DNA from 4 places in the Streptococcus nasisuis genome. Region 1 is predicted to be linked to each of the others. Evidence: predicted binding sites of a transcription regulator. Region 1 holds the regulator's gene; each other region holds the start of a gene.
What was found. Region 1 encodes Rex, which represses fermentation and respiration genes when NADH is low (regulators of the CRP and FNR family bind a similar motif). Its sites were predicted from a motif close to TTGTGAANTANTTCACAA; they were not measured.

Region 2: a site for Rex is predicted at 4,590-4,607, ahead of lpdA (dihydrolipoyl dehydrogenase). Genes of this name have one in related genera too.
Region 3: a site for Rex is predicted at 2,148-2,165, ahead of AB1F57_RS11905 (class II fructose-bisphosphate aldolase). Genes of this name have one in related genera too.
Region 4: a site for Rex is predicted at 6,855-6,872, ahead of adhE (bifunctional acetaldehyde-CoA/alcohol dehydrogenase). Genes of this name have one in related genera too.

Annotation. Positions count from the first base shown of each region.
Region 1 covers NZ_CP162268.1:922,578-930,468, reverse strand. The annotation lists gene AB1F57_RS04730 (CYTH domain-containing protein) at 1-439, shown strand, start outside; gene AB1F57_RS04725 (ribose-phosphate diphosphokinase) at 552-1,544, shown strand; gene AB1F57_RS04720 (cysteine desulfurase family protein) at 1,560-2,675, shown strand; gene AB1F57_RS04715 (DUF1831 domain-containing protein) at 2,677-3,021, shown strand; gene AB1F57_RS04710 (DUF4649 family protein) at 3,023-3,223, shown strand; gene AB1F57_RS04705 (redox-sensing transcriptional repressor Rex) at 3,435-4,076, shown strand; gene radC (DNA repair protein RadC) at 4,121-4,801, opposite strand; gene AB1F57_RS04695 (ISL3 family transposase) at 4,913-6,169, opposite strand; gene AB1F57_RS04690 (class A sortase) at 6,300-7,043, opposite strand; gene gyrA (DNA gyrase subunit A) at 7,043-7,891, opposite strand, start outside.
Region 2 covers NZ_CP162268.1:2,193,209-2,201,099, reverse strand. The annotation lists gene AB1F57_RS11120 (TRIC cation channel family protein) at 1-478, opposite strand, end outside; gene AB1F57_RS11115 (thiamine pyrophosphate-dependent dehydrogenase E1 component subunit alpha) at 711-1,679, shown strand; gene AB1F57_RS11110 (alpha-ketoacid dehydrogenase subunit beta) at 2,042-3,037, shown strand; gene AB1F57_RS11105 (dihydrolipoamide acetyltransferase) at 3,179-4,567, shown strand; gene lpdA (dihydrolipoyl dehydrogenase) at 4,746-6,515, shown strand; gene trpE (anthranilate synthase component I) at 6,926-7,891, shown strand, end outside.
Region 3 covers NZ_CP162268.1:2,347,955-2,355,845, forward strand. The annotation lists one part of gene AB1F57_RS11900 (IS630 family transposase) at 217-757, opposite strand; one part of gene AB1F57_RS11900 (IS630 family transposase) at 756-1,063, opposite strand; gene AB1F57_RS11905 (class II fructose-bisphosphate aldolase) at 1,173-2,054, opposite strand; partial or broken gene AB1F57_RS11910 (LrgB family protein) at 2,202-2,729, opposite strand; partial or broken gene AB1F57_RS11915 (LytS/YhcK type 5TM receptor domain-containing protein) at 2,731-3,395, opposite strand; gene AB1F57_RS11920 (ISL3 family transposase) at 3,586-4,842, shown strand; tRNA gene AB1F57_RS11925 (tRNA-Leu) at 4,912-4,997, opposite strand; gene AB1F57_RS11930 (CTP synthase) at 5,165-6,763, opposite strand; gene rpoE (DNA-directed RNA polymerase subunit delta) at 6,913-7,497, opposite strand; gene AB1F57_RS11940 (pneumococcal-type histidine triad protein) at 7,859-7,891, opposite strand, start outside.
Region 4 covers NZ_CP162268.1:467,018-474,908, reverse strand. The annotation lists gene thrC (threonine synthase) at 14-1,498, opposite strand; gene AB1F57_RS02485 (PH domain-containing protein) at 1,620-1,985, opposite strand; gene ltrA (group II intron reverse transcriptase/maturase) at 2,107-3,384, opposite strand; gene adhE (bifunctional acetaldehyde-CoA/alcohol dehydrogenase) at 4,118-6,769, opposite strand; gene spxB (pyruvate oxidase) at 7,021-7,891, opposite strand, start outside.

The DNA of each region.
Region 1 (7,891 bases):
AAGCAACCGATTTTCCCTCCGTATTCGGACCTTTGAGGACATGGCAGAGCTGACCCTAAAAATTCCCCAGGAGATTGGCAATCAGGAATACAATCAAGCTCTAGACATCGATACTGCACGAAAATTGCTGACCAATTTTCAACTACCAAAAGGACAGATTACTGACATCATTTCAGCCACCGATGTCCCTCTTGATAACCTAGCCGTCTGGGGTAGCTTGACCACCAAACGCTATGAAAAAGAGACCTCTATCGGTCTCATGGCCCTGGATGAAAATGACTATGCCGGCATCCATGATTATGAACTAGAGGTTGAAGTGGCCGATGCCGAAGTAGGCAAAATCCTCTTTGACGACTACCTGAAAAAACAATCCATCCAATTCAAATACGCCAGCAGCAAGGTCGCCCGCACCGCAGCCCAGATAAAATCAGCCCAATAAGGCTGATTTTTGACTTTACTACTGAAAATTGTCCGTTTTTTTGGTAAAATAAATCTATCTATGTTTCATTGCTTTTATGAAAAAGTAGGGTTATAAAAAGGAGTTAGTCAAAATGGTACAACCACTTGGTGAACATAACATTAAATTATTCTCGCTCAACAGTAACCGTGATATCGCTGAAAAAATTGCAGAATCAGCCGGTATTCCTCTTGGAAAAATGTCTTCACGTCAATTTTCTGACGGTGAAATCCAGATTAACATTGAGGAATCAGTCCGTGGTGTTGATGTCTATATCATCCAATCAACTAGCTACCCAGTCAACAATCACTTGTGGGAACTCTTGATTATGATTGACGCTTGTAAGCGTGCCTCTGCCAACACCATCACCGCTGTCATGCCGTATTTTGGCTACGCTCGTCAAGACCGCACAGCCTCTCCACGCGAACCAATCACTGCTAAACTAGTAGCAAATATGTTGGTAAAAGCCGGTGTCGACCGCGTTCTGACCCTGGACCTCCACGCATCACAGATTCAAGGTTTCTTTGATATTCCAGTGGATAATCTCCTGACAGAGCCACTCTTTGCGTCCTACTACATGGAAAAAGGCCTCTGCAACGACGATGTGGTCATCGTTAGTCCAAAAAATTCAGGAATCAAGCGCGCTCGTAACATCGCAGAATTTTTGAATGCACCGATTGCAATCATTGACTACGCCCAAGACGATTCGGAACGTGCCGAAGGCTATATCATCGGTGATGTTGCTGGGAAGAAAGCCATCCTGGTCGACGATATTCTAAATACAGGCCGCACTTTCTCTCAAGCATCCAAAATTGTTCAAGACGGTGGTGCAACTGAAATTTACGCCGTTGCCAGTCATGGACTTTTCGCTGGGACTGCTGCGGAACTCTTGGATAACTCTCCTATCAAGGAAATTTTGGTCACAGACTCTGTAGCCAGCAAGGAACAACATCCTAATAATATTGCTTTCATTACGGCTAGCGACTTGATTGCTGATGCTATCCACCGCATTCAAGAACACCAGCCATTGAGCCCACTTTTCAAATTTAACAGCCCACTTTTCAAATTTAACAGCCCACTTAAATAAAACTAGGAGTTACACTTGATTTATTTAGATAATGCAGCTACGACTGCCCTGTCACCGGCTGCCCTAGAAAGGATGACGGAAGTCGCTGCAGACATCTATGGCAATCCGTCTAGCATCCACGGTGCTGGTCGCAAGGCTAATCAGGTTCTCAGACAGGCACGACAGGATATAGCTGATATCTTGTCGGTCCGTCCTGATAACTTAATCTTCACATCTGGAGGCTCTGAGGCCAATAATTTAGCCATTCAAGGCTATGCTCTGGCCCATCAAGACAAGGGCAAACACCTTATCACTACTGCCATTGAACACCATGCAGTCCTCCATACCATGCAGTATCTGGAGGAACGTTTTGGCTTTGAAGTGACCTATATCCAGCCAATCGACCAAATCATCACAGCCCAGCAGATCAAAGATGCACTTAGACCAGACACCATTCTGGTCAGCACCATGTTTGCCAATAATGAAACTGGCCAACTGCTCCCTATCCAAGAAATTGGACAGTTACTAGCAGACCACCAGGCAGTTTTCCATGTTGATGCAGTGCAGGTCATGGGAAAATTGCCTGTCCAACCTGAAGAACTGGGAATTGATTTCCTATCTGCTGCTGCCCATAAATTTCATGGCCCAAAAGGTATTGGTTTCCTCTATTCAAGATTGCCTAAATTTGATGCACTCATACATGGCGGTAAGCAAGAAAATCAACATCGTGCAGGAACAGAAAACCTCCCTGCCATTGCGGCGATGGCCACAGCCCTCAAAGAGCAAACTGCTAAAAGGGACCAAGATCTTCAATACATCACTTCCCTAAAAGAACACCTCATCCACCACCTGGCCGACACTGACTACTACATCAATCAAACTGGCGACCACCTTCCTCATATCATCAATCTGGGCTTTCCTGGTCAACTCAATGAACAGGTTCTCATGCGCCTAGATCTAGCCGGAATCGCAGTTTCAAGTGGTTCTGCCTGCACAGCAGGTGTTGTACAAAACAGTCATGTCCTTGAGGCTATGTATGGAAAAGATTCTCCACGACTGAAAGAATCCATCCGCATCAGTTTCTCAGAAAGCAATACGACTGCTGATATTGATGCACTCATCACTGAATTACACAAGATAATAGGAGGATAAAATGGCATTTGAAAAAACTGTACGCTTAAAAGATTGTAACTTTACCTATCATATCAGCTCTGGTATCAAAAAATACACCCTACGTGACAATACCTTTGAGCAAACCAAGGCTGGCCACTATCAGCTGGAACGCCTACTAGAAGAAGTTCCCAATTCTGGGCAAGGTTTCCTCTTGAAAATTATCATCAACCAAGATTTGACTGGTTTTAAAATCAACATCACAGACAAGTCTGGTCTTCGTTTGATTAACATTTTCAAACCAGGCAGCAATCCAGTTATTCAGGAAAAATTCTACTTCCTCATGGATAGCCTGGTCGACCGAGATATATTTACAAAAGAGGCCTAAGATGATTGAAATCTACTACACTGATGCCTACAAACTAGAACGGGTTCAACAATTTAATAATCTGGATGAGGCTAAATTGGCCTTTGCAGGCTGTGTCACCCTACCAGATTATTACCCTGTTACCCGCATTCTCAAGGACGGACAAGCTCTTGACTTCCAAGGCACCGTCGGAGACCTCTATCGCTATTTTCAAACCCTATAGAAAGACCAAGTTGTTTGGTCTTTTTTTCAAATCAATCTGTTGATTTTTTCACAAACATAGACTAAAATAGAAGAAAGAAGTGAATTAACAAACAAGCTGATAGTGATGTTATCGGTTTTGCAATCCCTTGCAAATTTTTGATACGATTTACAAAAGATTGTGAAATCTATCTGACCAGTAACCGGTGTCCTACAGCTAGAAGGAGAAAAGAGTGAAGAACATAAAAAACGCTGACATCCCTCGGGCCACGGCTAAGCGACTTTCCTTATATTACCGCATTTTCAAGCGATTCCACGCTAGCAATATTGAGAAGGCCAGCTCAAAAGATATTGCAGAAGCTATCGGAATTGATTCTGCAACTGTCCGCCGTGATTTTTCTTATTTTGGTGAACTAGGTCGCCGTGGTTTTGGCTATGACGTCCAAAAATTGATGGAATTTTTTGCTGAAATTTTAAATGACAATTCCATCACCAACGTTATGCTCATAGGGGTTGGTAACATGGGACGTGCCCTACTCCACTATAAGTTCCACGAGCGAAACAAAATGAAGATTGTTATGGCTTTTGAGGCAGATGATAATCCAGCTGTGGGCACAGTTGATGAATCTATTCCAATCTATGCCATTTCTGAATTGAAGGAACGGATTGCCGAGGCTGATTCACAAACTGCCATCTTGACCGTCCCAAGTGTTAAAGCCCAGGAAGTAGCTGATGTGCTAGTTGAGTCCGGTGTCAAAGGAATCCTCAGCTTCTCACCAGTTAACCTCTCTGTACCAAAAGATGTGGTTGTCCAATATGTGGATTTGACCAGCGAACTGCAAACACTCCTATATTTTATGAGAAAAGGCGAATAAGAGAGCAAAACAGAGTTAGTTTCGACTAGCCCTGTTTTTTGATACTAAAATAATTCACTCTCTTCCCTGAAAGAATAATAGTCCTTCTGCCCGACAATCAGATGATCCAAGAGAACCAGACCCAAAGTCTCACAAGAATCCTTCAAATTTTCAGTAAAGAGCAAATCGTTTTTACTCGGCTGTACAGAGCCTGACGGATGATTGTGAACGATGATAATCGAGGTCGCCATACACTTGACTGCATAATGCAAAATCTCCCTGGGCTCTGCAATACTGCGATTGACACTGCCGATAAAGACTGTTTTTTGGTGGATGACCTGATTCTGAGTGTTGAGATAGAGGGCGACCAAATGCTCCTGCTTCTGCTGTCCAATCTCCTGAATCATTTTACGCCCCAGTTTTTCACTACCCAAAATACGATCGTTGAGCAAAATCTCAGACTGATTGATGCGCTTACCAAGCTCAATCATGGCCTTTATCTCAATCGCCTTGACCCGACCAATCCCAGTCAAGCTCTGCAATTCCTCAATAGACAAATCCTTTAGAGCCGCCAGATTTTCCAGCTGATTGTGTAGATTGTTGGACAAGATAGAAACCGGCTCCTTTTTTGTACCCGTACGGATGAAAATAGCCAGGAGTTCCTGGTTACTCAGGCGTTCCGGCCCCAATTCTAACAAGCGTTCACGGGGCATCAGTGCTTCTTCCTTAAAATCAATTTGATACATAAAATCCTCCTCACCTATCTGTTCGTAAAAAAATTGAAAAAAGGATAGAAATTCTACCCTTTTGACAAATCAATTTAGGCTCTTTGTCAACTGTAGTGGGTAGATGAAAAGCTAACACCTAGAGAGGACGAACTTCGTTCTCTCTTTCTTTATGTTCAAAGCAATCAAAATGCGTTTTTTAAAGTTCTCAAAGTTCCTGAAACCAAAGGCATTTCTTTTAATGACTTTGATGAGATTATTGGTAGCTTCCAGTTTGGCGTTGGAATAAGGCAATTCTAGGGCATTCAAAACCTTGTCTTTATCCTTTAGAAATGTCTTAAATACCGTCTGGAAAATAGGATTAACAGTGGTTATTTCTTGTTCAATTAGGTCAAAGAAATGGTCTGAGTTCTTCTCTTGGAAATGGAATAAGAGAAGCTGATAGAGTTCATAGTGCTGTCGTAGTTCCTCAGAGAAAGACAAGAGTTTTTCCAGGATTTCCTTGTTAGTCAAATGCATTCGAAACATAGGGCGATAAAATCGTTTATCATTGATTTTACGGCTATCTTGTTGTATCAATTTCCAGTAGCGTTTCAAAGCACGGTATTCCTGCGATTTTCTGTCGAATTGATTCATGATTTGAATACGGACACGGTTCATAGCACGGCTAAGGTGTTGAACAATATGAAAGCGGTCGAGTACAATTTTTGCATTCGGAAAAAGCTGTTTAGCAAGTTGATAATAGGGACTAAACATATCCATGGTAATCACTTTGACTCGATTTCTAACCTTTCTAGGATAGCGTAGAAAGTGGTTTCGGATGGTTGCTTGAGTTCTTCCGTCGAGAATGGTGATGACATTTAGGGAGTCGAAATCTTGAGCGATGAAGCTCATTTTCCCCTTCTTGAAGGCATACTCGTCCCAACTCATCACCTCAGGTAGGGTATTCCAATCCGTTTCAAACTTGAACTCATTGAGCTTTCTCATAACTGATGATGTTGAGATAGCTAGCCTGTGTGCAATATGTGTCATTGCTTGATTTTCGATGAGTAACTGGGCGATCTTCTGACTAACAGCGACAGATATTTGATGGTTTTTCTTAACAAGAGGAGTTTCAGCGACAGCCATTTTCCCACATTCTTTACACTTGAAACGACGCTTTTTAAGGCGGATAAGGAGTGGGTAACCAGCAGTTTCTAGGTAAGGGATTTTTGATGCTTTCTGGTAGTCGTACTTAGCCATTTGTCCCTTGCATTCTGGACATTTAGGAGCCATGTAATCCAAGTAACCGTGGAGTTCTAAGTGAGTTCCCATATCATATTCATCAGTGATAGTAATATTTTTGTCTTTAATTCTGAGAAAATTAGTGATAAGATTTAGTTGTTCCATATGAGTCTTTCTAAAATGATAGTTTGAGCACTTTTCATTATAGGTCATATGGGACTTTTTGTATATACTCAAAAAGGCTCCATAATTTCCATGGTGGTTTTACCCACTACAGAAATTATAGAGCCTCAATTTATAGTTGAACCTGATTATATGTTTGTTCAAAGTATTTGAGTGTTTCGCCATCAGCCTGGTCATAAGGAATCACTTCTTCTAAGTCGCCCTTAACAATGGTCCGCATGGTGGCAGCCAAGTCTTCACAGGTAACCAGCGTAATCTCATTTTGCCCTTCAACATCATCGATGACATAGACACTATCAGGCGTCACTGACTGAACACTTTTCACGTTATAAACGTAGATGTTTTCCTTGTCAGTCAAATAAATCTTCATCCCCTCTTTGGCATTTTCAAGAGGAGAAAAGAGAGTTTCACTGGCTCCAGCCATACCAAAAATATGGTGGCTGGCTAGCGAATAGTTGCCTTTACCCATTTCTTGCGTTTCTTTCATGGTGCCCGCTCCATACATGAGGGCAACGTTTGAAAGACCTTTGAAAATTGGCAAGTTAATCTTCAAATCTGGGATAGCAATCCCTCCAATAACTGGCAGCTGCTGCGCTTCCCACTGGGCCTTCATAACAGCTTCCGTAGAGATAGATTCTACTTGAGCAAAATCAAATGTAGTCTCCACCTCTTTATTACTAGCAATTTCTTCCTTGGATACTTTGGTTACCTGATACTTATTACTGTTCCAGGCAATCATCATATTGCGGATAGATGTGTTGAAAATCAAGGCTAGCGAGATGAGCATTAGGAGACCTATTGCAAGATTTCTCAACCATGACCCCAGTCTTGCTTTTCTTTTCTTATCCTTTGTCATTACTTATCCTCTTCTTCCGTATTTTCTTCGTCTTCTGCAGCATCAACCAGTGCAAAGGTCATGATTTTCGCTTCCTGATCCAGTCTCATTACCTTGACACCCATAGTCGAACGACCTGTTTGCGAAATATTGGCAACGCTGGTCCGAATAATGACACCTGTATCTGTAATCACCATGATGTCCTCAGTGCCTGACACCGTAATCAATCCAGCCAATGGACCATTCTTTTCTGCCACTTTCATGGTGATAATTCCCTTACCACCGCGACCTTTTGTCGGATACTCACTCGCAGGCGTCCGTTTGCCAAAGCCCTTCTCGGATAGCACCAGAACTTCCTGGTCATCGAAAATCATGGTCGCTCCGACCACCTGGTCACCGTCTCGCAGGGTAATCCCTTTGACACCCGTTGCAATACGGCTCATACCGCGGACAGCTGTCTCCGTAAAGCGTACAGTATAGCCAAACTTGGTTCCCATAATGACGTCTGCCTGACCATCTGTCAAGAAAACATTGATAAGTTCATCATCTTCTTTCAAATTCAGAGCCTTGAGACCATTTTGGCGGATATTGCCAAATTCGGACACGCTGGTACGTTTGACAATCCCCTGACGGGTCGCAAAGAAGAGATAATGGCCATCTTCCTGCTCCTTGGTCACATTGATAATGGTCTGGATGGACTCATTTTCCTCCAGTTTGAGGAGATTGACCACTGGCAAGCCCTTAGCGGTCCGACCGTATTCAGGAATTTCGTAACCTTTCAGACGGTAAACACGGCCTTTGTTGGTAAAGAAGAGCAGACGGTCATGGGTGCTGGTTGACACCAGTTCACGGACAAAGTCGTCGTCCTT
Region 2 (7,891 bases), 1.3 Mb from region 1:
CTCGAAGGACAATAGGGGTCTCATTGACCAATAAGTCTCGGACAATACCACCACCAACTCCAGTCAGGGTCGCAAGAATACCTGTTGTCACAGCATTTAGCTGTAACTCTATGCCAGTGTTGGCCCCGATTAGGGCGAAAATCGCCAGACCTACCGAGTCGAAGATGAGGTTGGTTTGGGCAAGGAGAATCAGGGCCGGCTTGTCAAGAGGTGTATCCTGTCGGATATGGATGGCGCAAAGATAGAGTAGAATGGCCACGACAACGGATAAGTAGATGGCTGAAGGGTCCGTCAGAGCAGTTGGAATACGATTGGCCATGATATCTCGAATAATACCACCTCCCACAGCTGTCATCAGACTGAGTAGAGAAATTCCAAATATATCTAGTTTTTTTCTGAAACCTTTAATGGCGCCTGAAACAGCAAAAGCGATTGTCCCTATGTAGTTACAAATGATAAGAAATAGCTCAAAATCCATACCTACCTCCACCTCTAGTTTACCATAGAAACAATTGGAAATTCAAGGGAAAAAAGTTTGTGATAAAAAGAACTTTATCAGGTGTGTCCTTGTCGACATTTTTGTGAAAAAGTGAACGAAATCAAGGATTTCAGAAAGTTTACAAGAAAATGGAAAACGGTTCAAAAATTTGCCATTTGTGAAAAAATGGTCTATCATGGTAAGGAAAGAGAAAAAACCTTTGGAGGAAATTATGGTATCTATTTCAAAAGAGCAACATTTGGATATGTTCTTGAAAATGCAGCAAATTCGTGATGTTGACATGAAGTTGAACAAATTAGTGCGTCGTGGCTTTGTACAAGGTATGACTCACTTCTCAGTTGGTGAAGAAGCAGCAGCGGTAGGTCCGATTGCTAGCTTGACAGACCAAGATATTATCTTCTCTCACCACCGTGGTCACGGTCACGTTATTGCAAAAGGTATTGATATCAATGGTATGATGGCAGAGCTTGCTGGTAAGGCAACTGGTACATCTAAAGGCCGTGGTGGTTCCATGCACTTGGCCAACGTTGAAAAAGGGAACTTCGGTTCTAACGGTATCGTAGGTGGTGGTTATGCCCTGGCTGTTGGTGCGGCTTTGACCCAACAATACCTTGGTACAGATAATATCGTTATCGCCTTCTCAGGTGACTCAGCAACTAACGAAGGTTCTTTCCATGAGTCAATGAACTTGGCAGCTGTTTGGAATTTGCCAGTTATCTTCTTTATCACAAACAACCGCTACGGTATCTCAACTGATATTTCTTACTCAACCAAGATTCCTCACCTTTACCTTCGTGCAGCGGCTTATGGTATGCCAGGTCACTATATCGAAGATGGTAACGATGTGGTTGCTGTTTACGAGAAAATGCAAGAAGTTATCGAATATGTTCGTGCAGGTAACGGTCCAGCCATGGTTGAGGTTGAATCTTATCGTTGGTTTGGTCACTCAACAGCCGATGCTGGTGTTTACCGTACAAAAGAAGAAGTAAATGAGTGGAAAGCAAAAGATCCGCTTAAGAAATACCGCAAGTATTTGACTGAAAACAAAATTGCTGCCGACGAAGAATTGGATGCAATCGAAGCACAAGTTGCTGAACAAGTTGAGGCAGCTGTGAAATTCGCACAAGAAAGCCCAGATCCAGATATCTCAATCGCCTACGAAGACGTATTTGTGGATTAAGTAATAAGGGCGTTAAAAGGACACAGCAAAAATAGGAAATCAGCCAAGGAAATTGGGGTTTTCTGCTGATTTATCTTTTTTGCACAGTCCTTAGCTCGAGCACTATTGATTAATGTAAGAAGTTTGACTAAGCTCTAAAAAGTAAGTCAAACTAGGGCAGCTACTAGGGTGGTCTGCTACCTACCACATAATCTTTCTAGCGATATAATAATACAATCATTTTACAGTTCTGAACAATTAGAAGAAAGGAATTGAACCTGACCGGAAAGCTCGAAATTTAGATAGTTCTTCTCGGATGCCAGACATCCATCGGTGAACTCCTAAAAGATGTTGCTTTCTGTACGGTCTTGGTATCTTAAATTATGACTGAAACAAAAGTAATGGCCTTGCGTGAAGCGATTAACTTGGCTCAAAGCGAAGAAATGCGTAAGGATGAAAAAGTATTCTTGATGGGTGAAGACGTCGGTATCTACGGCGGTGACTTCGGTACATCTGTTGGTATGTTGGACGAATTTGGTCCAAAACGCGTTCGCGACACGCCTATCTCTGAGGCTGCGATTGCAGGTTCTGCGGTTGGTGCGGCTCAAACAGGTCTCCGCCCAATCGTTGACTTGACTTTCATGGACTTCGTAACCATTGCCCTTGATGCGATTGTTAACCAAGCTGCTAAAACCAACTACATGTTTGGTGGTGGTTTGAAAACACCTGTAACCTTCCGTGTGGCATCTGGTTCTGGTATCGGTTCTGCCGCTCAGCACTCACAATCTCTTGAAGCTTGGTTGACTCACATCCCAGGTATCAAGGTGGTTGCACCTGGTACAGCCAACGATGCCAAAGGTCTTTTGAAATCATCAATCCTTGACAACAACCCAGTTATCTTCTTGGAGCCAAAAGCTCTCTACGGTAAAAAAGAAGAAGTTAACTTGGACCCAGATTTCTATATTCCACTTGGTAAAGGGGACATCAAGCGCGAAGGTACAGATGTGACTATCATCTCCTACGGACGTATGCTTGAGCGTGCAATCCAAGCTGCTGATGAAGTGGCTGCAGAAGGCATCAGCGTTGAAGTGGTTGACCCACGTACCCTTATCCCATTGGATAAAGAATTGATTATTGAATCTGTTAAGAAAACTGGTAAGGTTATCTTGGTCAACGATGCCTACAAGACAGGTGGTTTCATCGGTGAAATCGCATCAATCATCACTGAAAGCGAAGCATTCGATTACCTTGATGCACCAATCATCCGTATCGCTTCAGACGACGTACCAGTTCCTTACGCAAACGTTCTTGAGAATGCAGTATTGCCAAACGTAGAGAAAATCAAAGCGGCAATCTACAAACAAGTTAACAAGGGTTAAGAGAAAATCTTGTTATAAACAAGAATGAAACGTAAGAAACTGAAAGAAAGGAATTGAACCCGGCCGGAGAGTTGGGAAATCAGGAATTTTTAGGAATTTCTCATTTCCAGTCACTCTCTGTTGGGCCCTGGTATCTTAAATATGGCAATTGAAATTATTATGCCTAAGCTCGGTGTGGACATGCAAGAAGGTGAAATCATCGAGTGGAAAAAACAGGAAGGCGATTTCGTCAATGAAGGCGACGTCATCTTGGAAATGATGTCTGATAAAACCAGCATGGAATTGGAAGCTGAAGAGTCAGGCGTTCTCTTGAAAATTGTGCATGGAAATGGTGCGACAGTTCCGGTAACGGAAGTCATTGCCTATCTCGGTGCAGAAGGTGAAACAGTGGAAGCGGCTGGTAGCTCTGCTCCAGCGGTTGAGCCAGCAGCAGCTATCGAAGAAGTTCCTGCTAGCCGTACACCGGTTATTGTAACTCCAGCAGTGGCTGCGAAACCGCAAGGTGGTGGTAAGGTTCGTGCAACTCCAGCAGCTCGTAAATTAGCGCGTGATTTGGGTATCGACCTTGGTTTAGTACCTGGTACGGGTGCCAATGGTCGTGTCCACAAGTCTGACGTTGAAGACTTCAAGGGTGCGGCTCCTAAGGCTACTCCACTTGCAGCTCGTATTGCAGCTGACCTGGGTGTTGATTTGACAACTGTGACAGGAACAGGTGTCAACGGTAAGATCAAGAAAGAAGACGTTCTTGCCCTTGTTGCACCAGCTCCAGCGGTTGAAGCAGCAGCTAGTCCTAAAGCAGAAGAAAAATCAGTCAAAGAATTGCCAGAAGGCGTTGAAATCATCAAGATGAGTCCAATGCGTAAGGCTATTTCGAAAGGTATGGTTAACTCTTACTTGACTGCACCAACCTTCACGTTGAACTACGACATTGACATGACCAACCTCATGGCACTTCGTAAGCAGGTTCTTGAACCAATCATGAACAAGACAGGTCTTAAAGTAACCTTCACGGACTTGATCGGTCTTGCAGTTGTTCGTACGCTTATGAAAGAAGAACACCGTTACATGAATGCGTCTCTCATCAACGATGCGCAAGAAATCGAATTGCACAAGTTCGTTAACCTTGGTATCGCTGTTGGTTTGGATGAAGGTCTGGTTGTACCAGTTGTTCACGGCGCAGATAAGATGAGCTTGTCTGAATTTGTGGTTGCATCCAAAGATGTCATCAAGAAAGCGCAATCTGGTAAGTTGAAGGGTGCTGAAATGTCTGGTTCGACATTCTCTATCACAAACTTGGGTATGTTTGGAACTAAGACCTTTAACCCAATCATCAACCAACCAAACTCTGCTATCCTTGGTGTGGCGTCAACGGTTCAAACACCGGTTGTCATCGACGGTGAAATCAAAATCCGTCCAATCATGGCACTCTGCTTGACCATTGACCACCGTATTGTTGATGGTATGAACGGCGCGAAATTCATGGTTGACCTCAAGAACTTGTTGGAAAACCCACTTGAATTGTTGATCTGATAAGATCTCCATTGGTTTAAACTAGAGAATTAGAAAACAAAGAAAGGATGTAGAACGGGTTCGTGACATTTGAACACGAACTAAATGCTCGGAATTTAGATAGTCCGCCTTGGATGTGAGCATCCTGCGTTGGACTACCAAAATTCAGTCGCATTTGGACGTTCTTTGTATCATAATTATGGCAATTGAAATTATTATGCCGAAACTCGGTGTGGACATGCAAGAAGGTGAAATCATCGAGTGGAAAAAAGCTGAAGGTGATTTCGTCAATGAAGGCGATGTGATTTTGGAAATGATGTCTGACAAGACTAGCATGGAGCTAGAAGCTGAAGATTCAGGTGTTCTTTTGAAAATCGTTCATGGTAACGGTGCGACTGTTCCTGTAACAGAAGTTATCGCTTACCTTGGTGCAGAAGGTGAAACAGTTGAGGCAGGTAGCGGTGCTGCTTCAGCAGCGGCTGAAGTTGCTCAAGCAACTGCTGATTTGAAAGCAGCTGGTTTGGAAGTTCCTGCAGCACCTGCTGCAGCTGCTCCACAAGCTCCTAAGGCAGAATTGGCTGCTGATGAGTACGACATGGTCGTAGTCGGTGGTGGTCCTGCTGGTTACTACGCGGCTATCCGTGGTGCTCAATTGGGCGGTAAAATCGCTATCGTTGAGAAGTCTGAATTTGGTGGTACTTGCTTGAACAAGGGTTGTATACCAACTAAGACTTACCTCAAAAATGCTGAAATCCTTGACGGCTTGAAAATCGCTGCTGAGCGTGGTATCAACTTGGCATCAACCAACTATACCGTTGATATGGATAAGACAGTTGATTTCAAGAACAAGGTTGTGAAGACTTTGACTGGTGGTGTAGCGGGTCTCTTGAAAGCCAACAAGGTTGAAATCTTCAACGGTCTTGGTCAAGTAAACCCAGATAAGACAGTTGTTATCGGCGAGAAAGTCATCAAAGGTCGCTCTGTTGTCTTGGCTACTGGTTCAAAAGTTTCTCGCATCAATATCCCAGGTATTGATTCTAAATTGGTATTGACATCGGATGATATCCTTGACCTTCGTGAAATTCCTAAGTCACTCACTGTTATGGGTGGTGGCGTAGTCGGTGTGGAACTTGGTTTGGTTTACGCATCATACGGTACTGAAGTAACGGTTGTTGAAATGGCAGACCGTATCATCCCAGGTATGGACCGCGAAGTGTCTGTTGAATTGCAAAAAGTTCTTTCTAAGAAAGGCATGAAATTCTTGACATCTGTTGGTGTATCTGAGATTGTTGAAGCTAACAACCAATTGACTATCAAGCTTAACGACGGTTCAGAAATCGTTTCTGAAAAAGCCCTTCTTTCTATCGGTCGTGTACCACAGTTGGCAGGTCTTGAGAACCTCAACCTTGAGTTGGATCGTGGCCGTATCAAGGTTAACGAGTACCAAGAAACATCTATCCCAGGCATCTATGCTCCAGGTGATGTCAACGGTACGAAGATGCTTGCACACGCTGCTTACCGTATGGGTGAAGTGGCAGCTGAAAATGCTATCCTTGGTAACCACCACAAAGCTCATTTGGACTTCACACCAGCTGCGGTCTACACACACCCAGAAATCGCGATGGTTGGTTTGACAGAAGACCAAGCTATCGAGAAATACGGTAAAGATAACATCCTTATCGGTCGCAACAGCTTTACTGGTAACGGTCGTGCCATTGCATCTAACGAAGCCCATGGTTTCGTAAAAGTTATTGCTGATAAGAAATACCATGAAGTGCTTGGTGTCCATATCATCGGTCCAGTTGCTGCAGAAATGATCAATGAAGCAGCGACTATCATGGAATCTGAGTTGACAGTTGACGACGTGGCAGCATCTATTCACGGTCACCCAACCTTCTCAGAAGTTATGTACGAAGCCTTCCTTGATGTTCTTGGCGTGGCAATCCACAACCCACCAAAACGTAAATAATCATCACACAGGATTGGACCTTGTCCAGTCCTTTTTTGTGTAGAGTTGAAAATCCGAATATCCGAATATTTTAAAAAAATTCTGAAAAAAAGATTGACATATAGAAATAATAGTGTAAAATAAAAGCAATCAGAAGAAGTAGACTTCAGGTTTGTTTCCAGAAAACTGGCGGTTGTTGCGAGCCAGTAGCAGACGAAGTTGAAATGGGCTGATGGAAAATAAGAGAAGGTAAACAATATCCTTCCGGTTGGCACCCCTTACCGTGCGGCTCCTTGTTGGAGGAGCTTGAGATGACAAGGGCTTTTTGGCTACTCTTGTCAATGGAGGTGGCACCGCGCTAGCTATGATTAGACGCCCTCGCACAGATTTTTTCTGTGCGAGGTTTTTTGTGTTTGCGAGAGGAGTTCTATATGAAAACAAGTTTATCGGCAGATATTTTAACCCCGATTTTAGCCTATATGCGCCTAGAGGGACAGCACAAGATGATTTTGGAGTCTATTCCCAGAGACAAGGAAAATGCTCGTTTTTCCATTGTGGCTTATAACCCGGTTTATGAGATTAAATTTGAAAATGGCATCTTGACGCGGAATGGCGAAGTTATTGATGCCGACCCACTGGATTATCTACAGGAATTGACGGGTAAACATCCAGTAGTGGATGCCGGTCCCTTTAGCGGTGGCGCCATTGGTTTCCTTGGTTATGACATGATTAGCCTCTATGAAAACATTGGCGACATTCCGGTTGATCCGATTGGCACGCCAGATATGCACTTTTTCATCTATGAGTCCTATTTGGTCTTTGACCATAAAAAAGAGACCATTTCCATACATGAGGACAATATCTACAGCGGTCGAAATGAACAGGAAATGGCTAGCGCTTTGAAGCAAGTCTTGCAGTCGCTTAAGCAGGCGCATCCGGCTGAATTTGCACCGCATGACCTTCATTCCTTGTCTTTCCGCAATCATCTGGAAAAAGAAGAATTTGAGGAGATGGTGACAAAAGCCAAGGAGCTCATTCGTCAGGGGGATATGTTCCAATGTGTTCTTAGTCAGCGGTTCTCGGCACCAATTTCTGGCAAGCCACTGGATTATTACCGGAATTTGCGGGTGACCAATCCTTCAAATTACCTCTACTTTTATGATTTTGGGGACTATCAGATTATCGGAGCTAGTCCAGAAAGTTTGGTTTCTGTCAAGGATGGTCTGGTGACGACCAATCCCATTGCGGGGACACGTCCGCGTGGTCTGGATGAAGAAGCAGATAAGGCATTGGCGGCGGATTTGTTAGCTGATCAGAAAGAGGTGGCGGAGCACCGGATGTTGGTTGATTTGGGGCGAAATGATTTGGGGCGGATTGCTCAAATCGGCAGTGTTCGA
Region 3 (7,891 bases), 1.2 Mb from region 1:
CATACTAGTCTATCAAAAAACAGCTGACTTGGCAAGGATTATTTTTATTTTTTTCTTTCGACAGTTCTCCAAGAATATTGAAGCCTGTCTATCAGACAGAATGGACATTTGACCAAGCTTGTTTCAAATCTTGTAAGGACAAGCCATTGAAAAAAGGATTTCCTTGTTCGCAATCGGAGATTGCTTCACAGAATAGGACTGTTTGAAACAGTATAGTCAATTGAAACAAGAGCAGGACAAAAGTGCCTCAAGAAAAGTATCACAATTTGGCAATACTTTTCTGAGGTGTTTTTTCATTTGAGCCCATGTTTTCTCAATGGGATTATACTCAGGTGAGTAAGGAGGAAGTGGTAAAAGTCTATGACCCTGCTCCTTGCATAACTCTTTTAGCTTACTCATCCGATGAAACCTTGCATTGTCCATAATGATAACAGATGGTCTATCTAAAGTGGGTAGTAAGAATGTTTTAAACCAAGCTTCGAAAAAGTCACTCGTCATGGTTTCTCTGTAGGTCATTGGGGCTATAATCTCACCGTTTATAAGACCTGCGACTAAAGATAGCCGCTGGAATCTTCTTCCAGAGACCTGACCTGTGATCAACTGACCTTTCAAAGATCGACCATATTCTCGATGAAAATATGTCTCAAACCCTGTCTCGTCAATATAAACAGGTGTCAAGTGACTTAAGTTATTAAATTCTTTAAGGAACTGATTTACTTTCTCAGGGTCTTGTTCATAGTAGGTACAGCTCTTTTTTTCGAGTATATCCCATAGCTTTGAGAGCGTAATGAATAGCTGTTGGATGACAGCCAAATTCAGAAGCTATTTCAGTCAAAAAAGCATCTGGATGAGCTTCAAGATAGTTCTTTAATTTTTCTCTATCAACTTTTCTTGGTTTGGTTCCCTTAACTTGGTGATGAAGCTCGCCAGTAGTCTCCATTAATTTTAGCCATTGATAGATGGTGTTGCGTGAAATATCGAAAACAACAGATGCTTCAGTAATACTGCCGGTTTTCTGACAGTATGCGAGAACTTTTTTACGAAAATCTAATGAATATGCCATAAGTACATTATACCACAAATGTACTGTTTTTGTTTCATTGTGCTATAGATTAGATAAAACTCAAAAAACCAACCTTGCGGTTGGTTTAGATAGCATTACTTATATAACATTAAGCTTTATTCGCTGAACCAAATACGTCAATACGTTCTTCAACAGAATCTTGGATAGCTTTCACGCCGTCTGCCAAGAATTTACGTGGGTCAAAGAGTTTTTTCTTATCGTATTCTGCTTCGTTTGCTTCATAAGCTGCTGCAAATTTACGAGTTGCGTTTGCAAATGCGATTTGGCACTCAGTGTTTACGTTAACTTTAGCAACACCCAATTTGATTGCTTCTTGGATTTGTGCATCTGGAATACCTGAACCACCGTGCAATACGATTGGGAAACCTGGTACAGCTTCAGTCAATTTACGCAAGTGATCTAGGTCAAGACCTTCCCAGTTTTCTGGGTATGGACCATGGATATTACCGATACCAGCTGCCAAGAAGTCAATACCAGTTGCAACCATTGCTACTGCATCTTCGATTGGAGCCAATTCACCAGTACCAACGATACCGTCTTCTTCACCACCGATAGTACCAACTTCAGCTTCAACTGAGATACCTTTAGCGTGTGCCAATTCTACAACTTCTTTTGCTTTTGCAAGGTTTTCTTCTACTGGAAGGTGTGAACCGTCAAACATGATAGAAGTGTAACCAACTTCGATACACTCAAGTGCATCTTCGTAGTGACCGTGGTCAAGGTGAATAGCAACTGGAACTGTGATGTTCATTGACTCGATCAAGTTTGCGATCAAGTTGCGAGCTACTTTGTAACCACCCATGTACTTAGCTGCACCCATAGAAGTTTGGATAAGAACTGGAGCTTGTTTTGCTTCTGCTGCACGCAAGATAGCTTGAGTCCACTCAAGGTTGTTTGTGTTAAATCCACCAACTGCATAACCGTTGTCACGCGCTGCTTGGACAAATTTTTCTGCTGAAACTAATGGCATTTCGATAGCCTCCTAATATTTTTTGAGGTTAGACCTCATACCTCTCTATTCTACCACTTTTATTTTGAAAATGCTAGCTGAAACCGTATAGTTTTGAGAAAATTTTCACATATCCTTTCATGAAACTTTCAAAGAACATTTTTCGCTTTAATACATAGCTGCCAAAACAGGGATAAAGAGCGGAGCGACAAAAACAATGACTAGACCGATGACGACTACAGCAATCGCAGCCATGGCTCCCTGCAATTCACCTAATTCCAGCGCATAGGCTACACCGATAGTATGCCCAGAAGTTCCCAAGCCGAGACCAACCCCAACCTCACTCTTATTAAGCTTGAAGCAATTGACCAACTTGCCACCCAAGGCATAGATAATCACGGCATTCAAGATACAAGCCATCGCAGTCAGTCCCGGATTGCCGCCAAGAGCGTGAGTGACTGGCAGGGCAATGGCTGTGGTAGCCGCCTGGGACAGCATAGAAGCCGCACTCAATTGGCTCAGACCAACCATCCTTGAAATAGCAATAATCACGAACAAGGAAACAACCATTCCAGCAACCAAACCGCTGATAATTTCTTTCCAGTACTTTTTAACTTCCTTATTTTTCTTATAAAGTGGGACAGCAAAGGCGATGGTGGCAGGATTGAGGAACCAATAAATCAAATCCCAACCGGGGTTGTTGAGTCAAATCCAGTACGTCCTTTGTCTGCACCGCCCGCAATTGGCGCTCGTGGGAGAGATAGGTTTTCAAAATCTCTAAGAAGATGGTCGAACCAAGGCTGTTGAGCAAAATCATAGGCAGAAAAATCCACTCAACCATCTGCCAGCTCGTAAAGATACCGACAAACAGCATTTGGATACATTCGACAAGAATACTGATGGCGATTACTTGCGTGCGGGATGGATAGAGCCCTTCGGTTTTCCATTTGTCACCAATATAGCCACTGATGTAACCCACCAAGGGAGAACTGATAATATAAAAGGCTCCTGAAAAATTTCCTTGAAAGAATCGATGAATCCCCCGACAAGTCCAACCATAGCCCCGACAATGGGTCCACCGACCAAACTGGCTGTTGTAATCACAAGCGTTCGCGTATTAGCCAAGGAATCCGACTGGGAAATACTGGTCAAAATCGGGCGCTCCACCAAGTCGCCGTCATTTGAAATCTCGATACCCGTGATATTTGAAATGATAACGAAGATACCGAGAATCACTACCAAAAGCACTTTTTCACGCTTGGACCTGGCAACAATCAACTGCCTGAAATAGCTATTATTGACCAAAAGAAAGGCTAAAATCATGATGATGCCAAGCCGTTGGAACAAGAGTATCATTAACATAAGAGACCTCCTCAGCTAGATTCATTTATCAGACATGTAACAACTTTCAAAAATCAGAAGTAAAAAAAGGCTCTATAATTTCTGTAGTGGGTAAAACCACCGTGGAGATTATGGAGCTTTTTAAGTATATACAAAAAGTCCCATATGACCTATAATGAAAAGCAACCAAACTCACATTAGAAAGGCTCATATGGAACAACTAAATTTTATCACAAATTTTCTCAGAATTAAAGACAAAAATATCCTTATCACTGATGAATATGATATGGGAACTCACTTAGAACTACATGGTCACTTGGATTACACAGCCCCTAAATGTCCTTCTTGTAAGGGACAAATGGCTAAATACGATTTCCAAAAAGCCTCCAAAATCCCCTACCTAGAAACTGCTGGTTATCCACTCCTCATCCGCCTTAAAAAGCGTCGGTTCAAGTGTAAAGATTGCGGAAAAATGGCTGTCGCTGAAACTCCTCTTGTCAAGAAGAACCACCAAATCTCTGTCGCTGTTAACCAGAAAATCGCCCAGTTACTCATCGAAAATCAAGCAATGACACATATTGCACACAGGCTATCTATCTCAACATCATCAGTTAGTCGAAAGCTTAATGAGTTCAAGTTTGAAACAGATTGGAATATCTTACCTGAGGTGATGAGCTGGGATGAATATGGCTTTAAGAAGGGGAAGATGAGCTTTATCGCACAAGATTTCAACTCCCTAAACGTCATTACTATCCTTGACGGAAGAACTCAAGCAACCATCCGAAACCACTTTCTACGCTATCCTAGAAAGGTTAGAAACCGCGTTAAAGTCATCACTATGGACATGTATAGCCCATACTACCAATTGGCTAAACAGCTTTTTCCGCATGCCAAAATCGTCCTTGATCGCTTTCATATCGTACAACACCTTAGCCGTGCTATGAACCGTGTCCGTATTCAAATTATGAATCAATTCGACAGAAAATCGCACGAATACCGTGCTTTGAAACGCTACTGGAAATTGATACAACAAGATAGCCGTAAAATCAATGATAAACGATTTTATCGCCCTATGTTTCGCATGCATTTGACTAATAAGGAAATCCTAGAAAAACTACTGTCTTTTTCAGAGGAACTACGACAACACTATCAACTCTATCAATTTCTCTTGTTCCATTTCCAAGAGAAAAACTCAGATCATTTCTTCAGTCTCATCGAACAGGAAATAGCCACTGTTAATCCTATTTTCCAGACGGTATTTAAGACATTTCTAAAGGATAAAGACAAGGTTTTGAATGCCCTAGAATTGCCTTATTCCAACGCCAAACTGGAAGCTACCAATAATCTCATCAAAGTCATTAAGAGAAATGCCTTTGGTTTCAGGAACTTTGAAAACTTTAAAAAACGAATTTTGATTGCTTTGAACATAAAGAAAGAGAGAACGAAGTTCGTCCTCTCTAGGTGTTAGCTTTTCATCTACCCACTACAGTTGACAAAGAGCCTAAAAAAAAGTCGAGTGAACACCACTCGACTACCATGCGGAGAGTGGGACTTGAACCCACACGACCTAAAGCGGTCACAGGATCCTTAGTCCTGCGCGTCTGCCAATTCCGCCATCCCCGCTTAACACAAGAAATAGTATATCACGAGGACGGAACCTTGTCAACACTTTTTTGAAAAATATTTATTTCAAGGTGTAGCCGTTACAATCGAAAGTTCTATAATGAAGTTAGCCACCCCAACCTAGTCAAACATCAGACTTTCAAGAAATGCACCCAAACGAACATATTTTAGTCCTCAAGCGCTGCCTTGACAAAGGCTGTATAGAGGCCCTCTGGACGATTTGGACGCGACTGCAATTCTGGATGGTATTGACAAGCCACGAAGAATTTATTGTCTGGAATTTCAACAATTTCCACCAGACGATTATCCGGTGAGACGCCAGAAAAGACAAATCCTGCCTGCTCAAATTGTTCACGGTATTCATTGTTAAATTCGTAACGGTGACGGTGGCGACGTTGCACGACTTCTTGGTTATCATAGGCTGCAGCAGCTTTTGAACCACGCTTAAGCTTGCTTGAATACAAACCCAAACGCAGGGTTCCACCCAAATCTTCAACGCCAATCTGGTCGCGCATAATGTCAATGACTGGATACTTGGTTTCTGGGTCCAATTCAAAACTATTGGCACCTTCCAAGCCTAGAACGTTACGGGCAAATTCGACACAGGTCAACTGCATGCCCAGACAGACACCGAGCATAGGCACATCCTGTTCACGCGCATAACGAATAGCCTCAATTTTCCCCTCGGTACCGCGTTGACCAAATCCACCCGGAACAATGATGCCATCCGCATTTCCCAACAAGTCAGCGACATTTTCAGCAGTCACATCATTGGCATTGACCCAATCAAAATCAATGGCCGCATCGTGGGCGTAGCCTGAATGCTTGAGCGCCTCAACAACAGAAATATAAGCATCTTGTAGCTCAACATACTTGCCGACCAAGGCAATCTTAACGGTTTTCTTGAGGTTGAGTACCTTGTCAACCATAGCTGACCACTCTGTCATATCCGCTGGCGGTGTATCCAATTTCAAATGTTCGCAGACAATCTGATCCATATTCTGGGCCTGTAAATTGAGCGGAATTTGATAAAGATGCTCCACATCGAGTGACTCAATAACCGCCTCCGGTGCCACATCGCAGAACTGGGCTAATTTATTTTTAATCCCTTGGCCGGCTGGCGCTTCTGTACGAATGACCAACATGTTGGGCTGAATGCCCAATCCGCGCAATTCTTTAACCGAATGTTGGGTCGGCTTGGTTTTCATTTCCCCAGCCGCCTTGAGATAGGGCAAGAGCGTCGTGTGAATATACATGACATTGTCCGCGCCCACGTCTGCTTTCATCTGACGCAGAGCCTCAAGGAAAGGCAGACTTTCAATATCACCGACAGTTCCACCGACTTCTGTAATAATCACATCGGCATCTGTTGTCCGAGCAGCGCGTTTAATCTTATCCTTCAAAGCATCCGTGATATGTGGAATAACCTGCACAGTAGCCCCAAGGTATTCGCCCTTGCGTTCTTTTCGAAGGACTTCGCTGTAAATTTTCCCTGTTGTCACGTTGGAATATTTATTAAGATTGATGTCAATAAACCGCTCATAATGTCCCAAATCCAAGTCCGTTTCCGCACCGTCATCCGTAACAAACACTTCACCATGCTGGTAAGGGCTCATCGTCCCTGGGTCAATATTGATATAGGGGTCAAATTTCTGAATGGTCACCTTGAGACCACGATTTTTCAACAAACGACCCAGACTTGCCGCCACAATCCCTTTACCAATCGACGAAACCACACCACCAGTTACAAAAATATATTTTGTCATGCAAACTCCTTTCCTCTGCTCATGTCGCATGGGGGGTAAGCAACATGAAGAAAAACAAAAATAGCTCCCTATCAACTAGGGAGCCCTGACCTCAAAAGAGGTGCCCGATAATATACTAACTCAATTCGATGCGTTTGTCAATCTTGAACTTAGTCTTCTGTCGACTCGTCGTCAGAATAGTCGTCATCTTCTTCACCGACATCAACTTCTTCATCATCCGTCAATTCATCATCGAGGATAATTTCATTGATTTCTGAGTCGTATGATTCTACTTCATCCTTCTCATCATCTGGATTTTCATCATCGTATTCTGAACCAGGCTTGTCTTCGTAACCATCTTCATCTTCTGGATCATCGTTGCCATAATCGATAGCATCCTCATCACCATCCATGAAGGCATTGACACGTTTTTTCTGACGTTTTGGCGCATCTTCATCATCTTCTTCGAGAGTAATAACTTCCTCATCAATCTCATCGATCGCATACCATGAACGAAGACCCCATTTGTTTTCGCCTAGCGGAATGAAACTACCGTCCACATTCAAGTCAGAATAGAAAGTTGGCAAGGCTGCACGAATCTCACTGTTTGATTTTTCTAAATAATTCTGAATTTCATTGACCAAGTCATTGAAATACATTTCATTGTCACGTCCACGTTCTTCCAAAATAGCACGCGCTACTTCAATCATGGAAAGTTCGCTTTTTTCTTGTCCTGCAAATACATTAAGTTCCAAGGCTCTTCTCCTTTTTTGTCTTTCCTTTCTATTTTACGCTAAATTAACCAAATAGTCAAAGGAATGAACAAGATTTTAAAAGAAGGGAGCGGGAAAGAACTTGACTAATGAAAAAGAGAGTTCGTCTTCTCGTCCCCGCACAGCTCCAATAGTCAGAGGAGTGACTGTTGGAGCTTGGAAATTGAACGAACGGAGTTCGTATCATTCGTTAGGACTGGTTCGGATCGTAAAACGCGAACGAAATGAGGCTTGCTACGCACCCCTTATTTCCAACCTTTCACAGTTCCCTAAACTGTGAAAGCCAATCAACCCCTGCGTCATATGATTTTGTTAATCAAAGTCCAACTTCTAGAATGTTTTTTCACTCTTGAACCAGATTATCTGCCTTGTCTCT
Region 4 (7,891 bases), 460 kb from region 1:
TTGAATATTCCAATTATACTCCCAAATAACGCTCGACTTCGACCTGCATATCCGCTGCTGCAACGATTGTGGTGTGGCGGACAGGAGCTATTTCTAAGCCGTCCACCGCCGGTGGCAAGGCAACACCTGAAATTTCATGGAGTTTAGCCAGCGCCTCAAAGTCTGATAGACCTGTTTCCCCTGTCACAGACTGGACTGCCACAACTGGGAACTTGTAAGGACTAGCTGTAGAGGCGATAACTGTCGGTGTCTGGTCGCCTGTTTTCTCCACATACTTCTTATAGACAGCGGAGGCAACAGCCGTGTGTGGGTCCTCGATATAGTCTGACTCTTCATAAACACGCTTGATTTCCGTCGCTGTCTCCTCTTCCGTCGCAAAGGCGGCATCAAAGAGAGATAGGATAGACGCGTCAGCCCCTTGGATGTCATACTGGCCATCTGTCGCCAAACGATCCATAAGCTCAGCTGTTTTTGCTGCATCATTTCCAAAGAGATGGAAAATCAGGCGCTCCAAGTTAGACGACACCAGGATGTCCATGGACGGGCTAGTCGTCACGCGGAAGGTGCGTTTCTTGTCGTAAACGCCGGTCGTGAAGAAATCAGTCAAGACATTGTTGTCGTTGGATGCACAAATCAGTTTGTTAATCGGAAGGCCAATTTGCTGGGCATAGTAGGCAGCCAGGATGTTTCCGAAGTTACCAGTCGGTACAGTAAAGTTGACCTTGTCGCCAGCCGCAATCTCGCCAGTCTTGACCAGCTGAGCGTAGGCGTAGACATAATAGACAATCTGTGGCACCAGACGGCCGATGTTCATAGAGTTGGCTGATGAAAATTGTAGTTTCTTAGCTGCCAATTTTTCACGCAAGTCCACATCGTTGAACATGTATTTGACCGCTGTTTGGGCATCATCAAAATTACCGTCAATAGCTACAACGTGAGTATTATCACCAGTCTGGGTCGTCATCTGCAGCTCTTGCACCTTGGAAACACCGTCACGTGGATAAAAGACCACGATACGGGTGCCAGGCACATCCGCAAAACCTGCCATGGCCGCCTTCCCAGTATCGCCAGAAGTCGCGGTCAGGATGACAATTTCATTTTCCAGACCATGCTTTTTGGCGGCCGTCGTCATCAGATAAGGCAGGATAGACAGAGCCATATCCTTAAAGGCAATGGTCGAACCACGGAAGAGCTCCAGGTTGTATTGGCCCTTTAGTTTTACCACTGGGGCAATGTCTGGCGTATCAAACTTGCTGTCGTAGGCATTGGTGATACAGTAATCCAGCTCATCTGCCGTGAAATCATCTAGGAAGGCAGACAAAATCAGCTTAGCCACTTCTTGGTAGGAAGCGTCCTTGAGCCGGTCAAAATTCAAGTCAACTGCTGGTGCAGAAAGCGGTGTAAAGAGACCACCGTCTGTCGCCAAGCCCTGCAAGATAGCCTGGCTGGCAGAAACACGGTTGTTAGCATCGCGGGTGGATTGGTAAACTAAAGTCATGGGCGAATATCCTCTAAAAATCTATTTCCCCTATTCTACCATAAATTGACAGAAAATTGGAAAGATTTGAGAAAAAACCGAACAGCGGTTCGGTTTTATTCACTTACTTACTGGTTTAGTATCACAAAATCGCTTCCGCAATCAGACGGTCAAAGCGACGGATGTCAATCCCTTTTTTCAGGTTTATCTTGATGTGACCTGCCCTAGTCCAGAGCTCTACTTCTGCATTGAAATCTAAGAATTTCCCTGCATTTTCCGTTGACCACATATTGATGGAACTGTACGGCAGCGAGTACATCTCTACCTTCTTACCCGTCAGCCCCTGAGCGTCACGCACAATCAAGCGACGATTGGTAAAAATAGCACTATCCCTTATGGTAGCGTAGGCCGCCTTAGGTTCTTCTCCAGGTAACAAGATGTCATTAATATCAGCAGGTACAGGGCATTCACGGACAAAGGTCCAAGTTAAAGGGGTTAATTCTGCCATAGAGGCCTCCATATTATATTTTTCTTTTAGTATATCATAATACAAACATTTCCTCAATCGAGTAGGGACTAATTTCTAGTCCCTCTCACACCACCGTGCGTGCCGTTCGGCACACGGCGGTTCAACTAACTTTTAACGCATGTCGTTTTAGATAATAATCTAGGCAAGAAACCAGTCCACGTTTAGCGAGGACTGGTTTTGATATGGCACGTTTCAGTACAGACCTCTGAGCCACTAATTGATAATGGTCTCCCCAGCCAGATACTTTATCCGCTATCCACTTCGGTACTCCTAATTTGAGAAGTCCCCATAATCGCCTAGATTTCTTCTTCCATTGTTTCCAGATAATAACTCTTATTCGAGTTCTTAGTCGTTCATCAATGCTTTCCATGACTGATTTCATGTTCGTCATAGAAAAGTAGTTTATCCAACCTCGGATGACCCAGTTTAGTCGCTCAATTCGGCTGTCTAAGTCAATACTCCACTTACGGGCCGTTAGTTTCTTGAGTTTTCTCTTGAAACTCTGTGCGCTATCCTGATGCGGACGACTTTTCCAGCCCTCAGATGATTTCCAGAACCCAAATCCTAGGTACTTTAATTTGCTCGGTCTCACAATCTTGGTCTTGGTCATGTTGACTTTCAAACCTAATCGTTTTTCAATATAACGACAAATTGAATGCATCACACGTTTAGCCGCCGCATCACTACCGACTGTGATGACGCAGTCATCTGCGTAGCGAACGAAGCGAAGTCCACGATTTTCCAACTCTTTATCTAGCTCATTAAGCATGATATTGGACAGGAGCGGTGATAGGTTTCCTCCTTGTGGAGTTCCAACTAGTGTTTTATACCGTTGTCCGTTGATGACTACACCTGAATGAAGGTACTTACGAATTAAAGATTCTGTATCTCCATCTTGGATAATGTTATGAACAAGCGACATCAGTCTATCTTGAGGAACGGTATCAAAGAACTTCTCCAGGTCTATGTCTACTATCCACTCATAACCGTCATTAAGGTATTCTAATAACTGGATAATAGCTTGTTCGCATGACCGATTGGGTCTGAATCCGTAACTCCTCTCAGAGAAATAGGGTTCACAAATAGGACTAATGACTTGGACAATAGCTTGTTGTATCATTCTATCCATGACCGTTGGGATACCTAACTGACGGTCTCCGCCGTTAGGTTTGGGAATTTCAACTCGTAAGACTGGCTGAGGTTTGTACTTCCTCTGCTTTATGAGTTCTTTAGTTGAACGCCAGTGTTTGCGGAGATAGTCATCTATTTCGTCAATAGTTACGCCGTCAATTCCTGCTGAACCTTTATTGGCTCTAACTTGATTGTAGGCTTCAAGCATATTGGACCGAGATAGGATATTATCTAGTAACTGTGACATGTGCGTATTCCTTTCTTGTTTCGGTGTCTGAGGGACGTCTTATATTGGTGAACTTTCCTCTAGTCAATACGTGACCGCACCCAGTTCTATCAGACCGCTAGTTTTACAGACACAAGTGAAGTAGGTATACTTCGGTTAATTGTTCAGCCCTTCGCTCCACCTCTATTACAGAAGTTTCATCGCTACTATGGCCTCGGCTGACTTCTCATGATTCGTTGTTACTACGTCTTTGACGCTCATGAAACCTCACGGGATAAGTCGTACATCTTTCCTCGTTTACTCTCGTGATTTACGTCTATAGGTTACGACTACCTTTTTGGACTTTAGAGTTGTATGCCCCCTCATCCCCTATATACGCCTTGTTATCACGTTTCTGTTCGTAGAGCCACGATTTCGCTATCCCTTCCTCTCCCCGCTACCTCACGATAGTCAGGCTTGGGAGTCGCTTTGGGGTTCACCGGTAGCGGGTGTCCACGGAGGACTTTCACCTCAGATGTACGACATGCCCGTCGTACATAGCAAAAACACCGACTTGCCAAATGCAAGCCAGTGCTTCAAAAAGTTTTGGAGGCTAGTCCATTGTCTATACAAAGGTTGTTGAGAAACACTTTTTCTAAACGAACCCAGATAGATGACCGAAATCATTCTAGTCCTAAGTCTTTCTAGGCAGATTGACGAAGGTAGAACTAAAGTTCACCGAGGAAATCTAACGACGAAAAGCGTCGAAGTAGGATTATTTCAAGCGTCCTGGACGTTCTTTGTAACCGTAGTAAGCGTCATTCATGATTTCTTCCATATCTGCTACCATTGGCAAGCGTGGGTTAGCAGGTGAACATTGATCTTCATATGCAAGAAGAGCCAATTCATGAGTGTATTTCTTCCATTCTTGTTCGTCAATACCTTGATCTTTGAAGTTCATCTTGATACCAACTTTTTCACCCAATTCGTAAACTGCTTTAGCATAAGCTGCAACAGCTTCTTCTGGAGTAGAATGTGGCAAACCTAACATACGAGCGATGTCTTGGAATTTTTCATCCGCTTTCCAGTAGTTGTACTTAGGCCATGTAGTTGTCTTAGACGGACGAGTACCATTGTAACGGATAACGTATGGCAACAAGATTGCGTTTGTACGTCCATGAACTGTGTGGAAGCGACCACCAATCTTATGGGCCATAGAGTGGCTCATACCCAAGAAGGCATTTGCAAAAGCCATACCAGCCATTGTAGAAGCGTTGTGGATTTTTTCACGTGCTTCTGGATCACCAGTCAAGACAGATTTTTCAAGGTATTGGAATACCAACTTAATTGTTTGAAGGGCAATACCATCAGTGTAGTCGTTAGCAAAGTTAGAAGTGTATGCTTCTGTCGCATGAGTTAATACGTCCATACCAGTATCAGCTGCGATGAAGGCTGGAACTGACTCAACCAATGCTGGGTCTACGATTGCAATTGTTGGTGTCAATGAGTAGTCAGCAAGTGGGTATTTGCGGTTATTTTTCTTATCAGAAATAACGGCAAACGGTGTTACTTCTGAACCTGTACCAGATGTAGTTGGGATACCGATGTATTTAGCTTTTTGACCCAATGATGGGAATTTGAAGGCACGTTTACGGATATCCATGAATTTTTGAACAAGGTCACGGAAGTCGATTTCTGGTTGTTCATAGAAGAGCCACATTACTTTAGCAGCATCCATTGGTGAACCACCACCGAGCGCAATAATTGTATCCGGTTGGAATGCACGCATTACTTCAGCACCGCGTTCAACTGTTGTAATATCTGGATCTGGTTCAACATCTGAGAAGACTTGAATAGTCACTTGATTTGAACGAGCATTCAATTGATCGATGACACGTTGAACAAAACCAAGACGTTCGATTGATTTGTCTGTTACGATCATAACACGTTCAAGGCCTTCTGCTGTTTGAAGGTATTGAATAGAGTTACGTTCGAAGTAAATTTTTGAAGGAACTTTAAACCATTGCATATTATTTCTACGTTTCCCTACTTTCTTGATGTTAAGAAGGTTGATAGCAGATACGTTATCACCAACTGAGTTACGTCCATATGAACCACATCCGAGTGTTAATGATGGAATAAATGCATTATAAACGTCACCTATACCACCGAAAGTAGAAGGTGAGTTCCAGATAATACGCATTGCTTTCATTTCAGTACCGAAACGTTTTGCAAGTTCCTCATCTTTAGTATGAATTGCAGCAGAGTGTCCAAGACCGTTGAACTCTACCATTTGACGAGCTTTTTTAAGACCATCTTCTACGTCTTCAGCTTTCAATACAGCAATTACTGGAGAAAGTTTTTCACGTGTAAGAGGCTCATTTGGTCCAACTTCAGCACATTCAGCAGCCAAGATATTTGTTCCTTCTGGAACTTTGAAACCTGCTTGTTCCGCAATCCATGCAGCTGGTTTACCAACGATATCAGCATTCAATTTACCTTCTGCACAGTTTTTGCTATTTGCTTTTACACCGAAGCAGTACTCTTCAAGAAGTGCCTTTTCTTTTTTGTTAACAAAGTAAGTTTTGTATGATTTAAATTCTTCAACGAATTCATCATAAATTTCTTTGTCGATGATGACTGCTTGCTCAGACGCACATACCATACCGTTGTCAAATGATTTAGACATAACGATATCGTGAGCTGCTTGACGAATATCTGCAGATTTTTCGATATATGCTGGAACGTTACCTGCACCAACACCAAGAGCTGGTTTACCACATGAATACGCTGCACGTACCATTGCGTTACCACCTGTTGCCAAGATAGTTGAGATACCATCGTGGTTCATGAGTGCATTTGTTGCAGCAATAGATGGCTCAGTAATCCATTGGATACAGTTTTCAGGGGCACCTGCTTTTACAGCAGCTTCATAAACGATACGTGCTGCATGTGCAGAAGATTCTTGTGCAGATGGGTGGAAACCAAATACGATTGGGTTACGAGTTTTAAGTGCGATAAGTGATTTGAAAATAGCTGTTGAAGTTGGGTTAGTTGTTGGAGTAACACCACAGATAACACCGACAGGTTCCGCAATTTTTGTCAAACCAGTAATAGGATCATCTTCGATAACACCAACTGTTTTTACACCGCGCATGTTATTTACAACGTGTTCACACGCAAATAAGTTTTTTGTAGCTTTGTCTTCAAAGACACCGCGACCTGTTTCTTCTACAGCGTGTGCTGCCAAGATGCCATGAGCGTCAAGCGCTGCTACAGAGGCTTTCGCAACAATGTAGTCAACTTGTTCTTGGTTCAATTTGCGAAACTCATCCAAGGCCACCAAACCTTTTTGAACAAGTTCGTCAACATGTTTTTGAGCTGCTGCCATTTTTTCTTCAGGTGATACTACTTTTTTATCAGCCATTTTAGTCCTCCATTTACAAAACAGATGTTTGTTAATTTTTTCACATGTTTATGATACAATAACTTTTTAATTTTGTAAAGCACTTTTGTTAATTTTTTCACAAGTTTTTTTAAAAAATTTTTGGAATAGTAAAGAAGGACAAATTATTTCTGGCTGGACATCTAATTGAGCAACAAAAAGAGCCAGGCAACTAAGCCAAGCTCTTCATCTAAAATCTTTCTTAATCGTGCTAAAAGCCGTCTTGTTCTTCTTTATTTTTTAACAGTGTGACTTTCCAAGCCTTCTTCTTCCAAGAAGATGCGGAATGGCACCAGTTCTTCTGCTTCGTAGCGTTCTTTGAAGGCTGCGATTTCTTCTTCAGAAGCGAGAGCTGGGTCCAACTTCATAGCCTCTACTGGTATTGGACGTTCTTTGGTAATTTTGGCATCAATGACGACCGTTTTACCGTTTTTATTGTCCTCAACCGCCTTGCGCATGACTTCGTCCATTTCTTCAATCCGACGAACAGTGTAACCAACGGCACCTTGGGCTTCACCAATTTTGGCATAATCAACATCAATAAAGTCTGTACCGAAGAGGTGTTTGTTGGTGTCCTCGTATTTATTCTTAATATATCCGTACTCTGTATTAGCAAAGACAATATTGATGACCGGAAGGTTGTACTGAACATTGGTCACGACATCTGGATAGGACATGTTGAAGGCACCGTCACCCATAATGTTCCATACTTGACGGTCAGGATTGTCTTTTTTAGCTGCAATACCACCCGGAAGCGCGATTCCCATTGTCGCAAAGAGTGGAGAAGTCCGCCACATATTTTTCGGTGTCATGTGGAGGTGGCGAATAGAAGTTTGAGTAGAATTACCGACATCAATAGAGAAAATGGCATCCTCATCGGCATATTTATTGATGGCATTGTAGACTTGGTAAAGTTGCAATGGACCTTCTTCTTTGGTCTCAATTTTCTTCATGTAATCATGCCAGTTTTGGTTGTTTTTCAAATTAGCACGCCACCAAGCGGTTTCTTCTACTTCGTTGACCTTGTCTAAAATAGCTTGAACAGCCTGACCAGCATCTCCTAAAATCGCTACGTCCAATTCATGGCGTTTGCCCAGTTTGTAA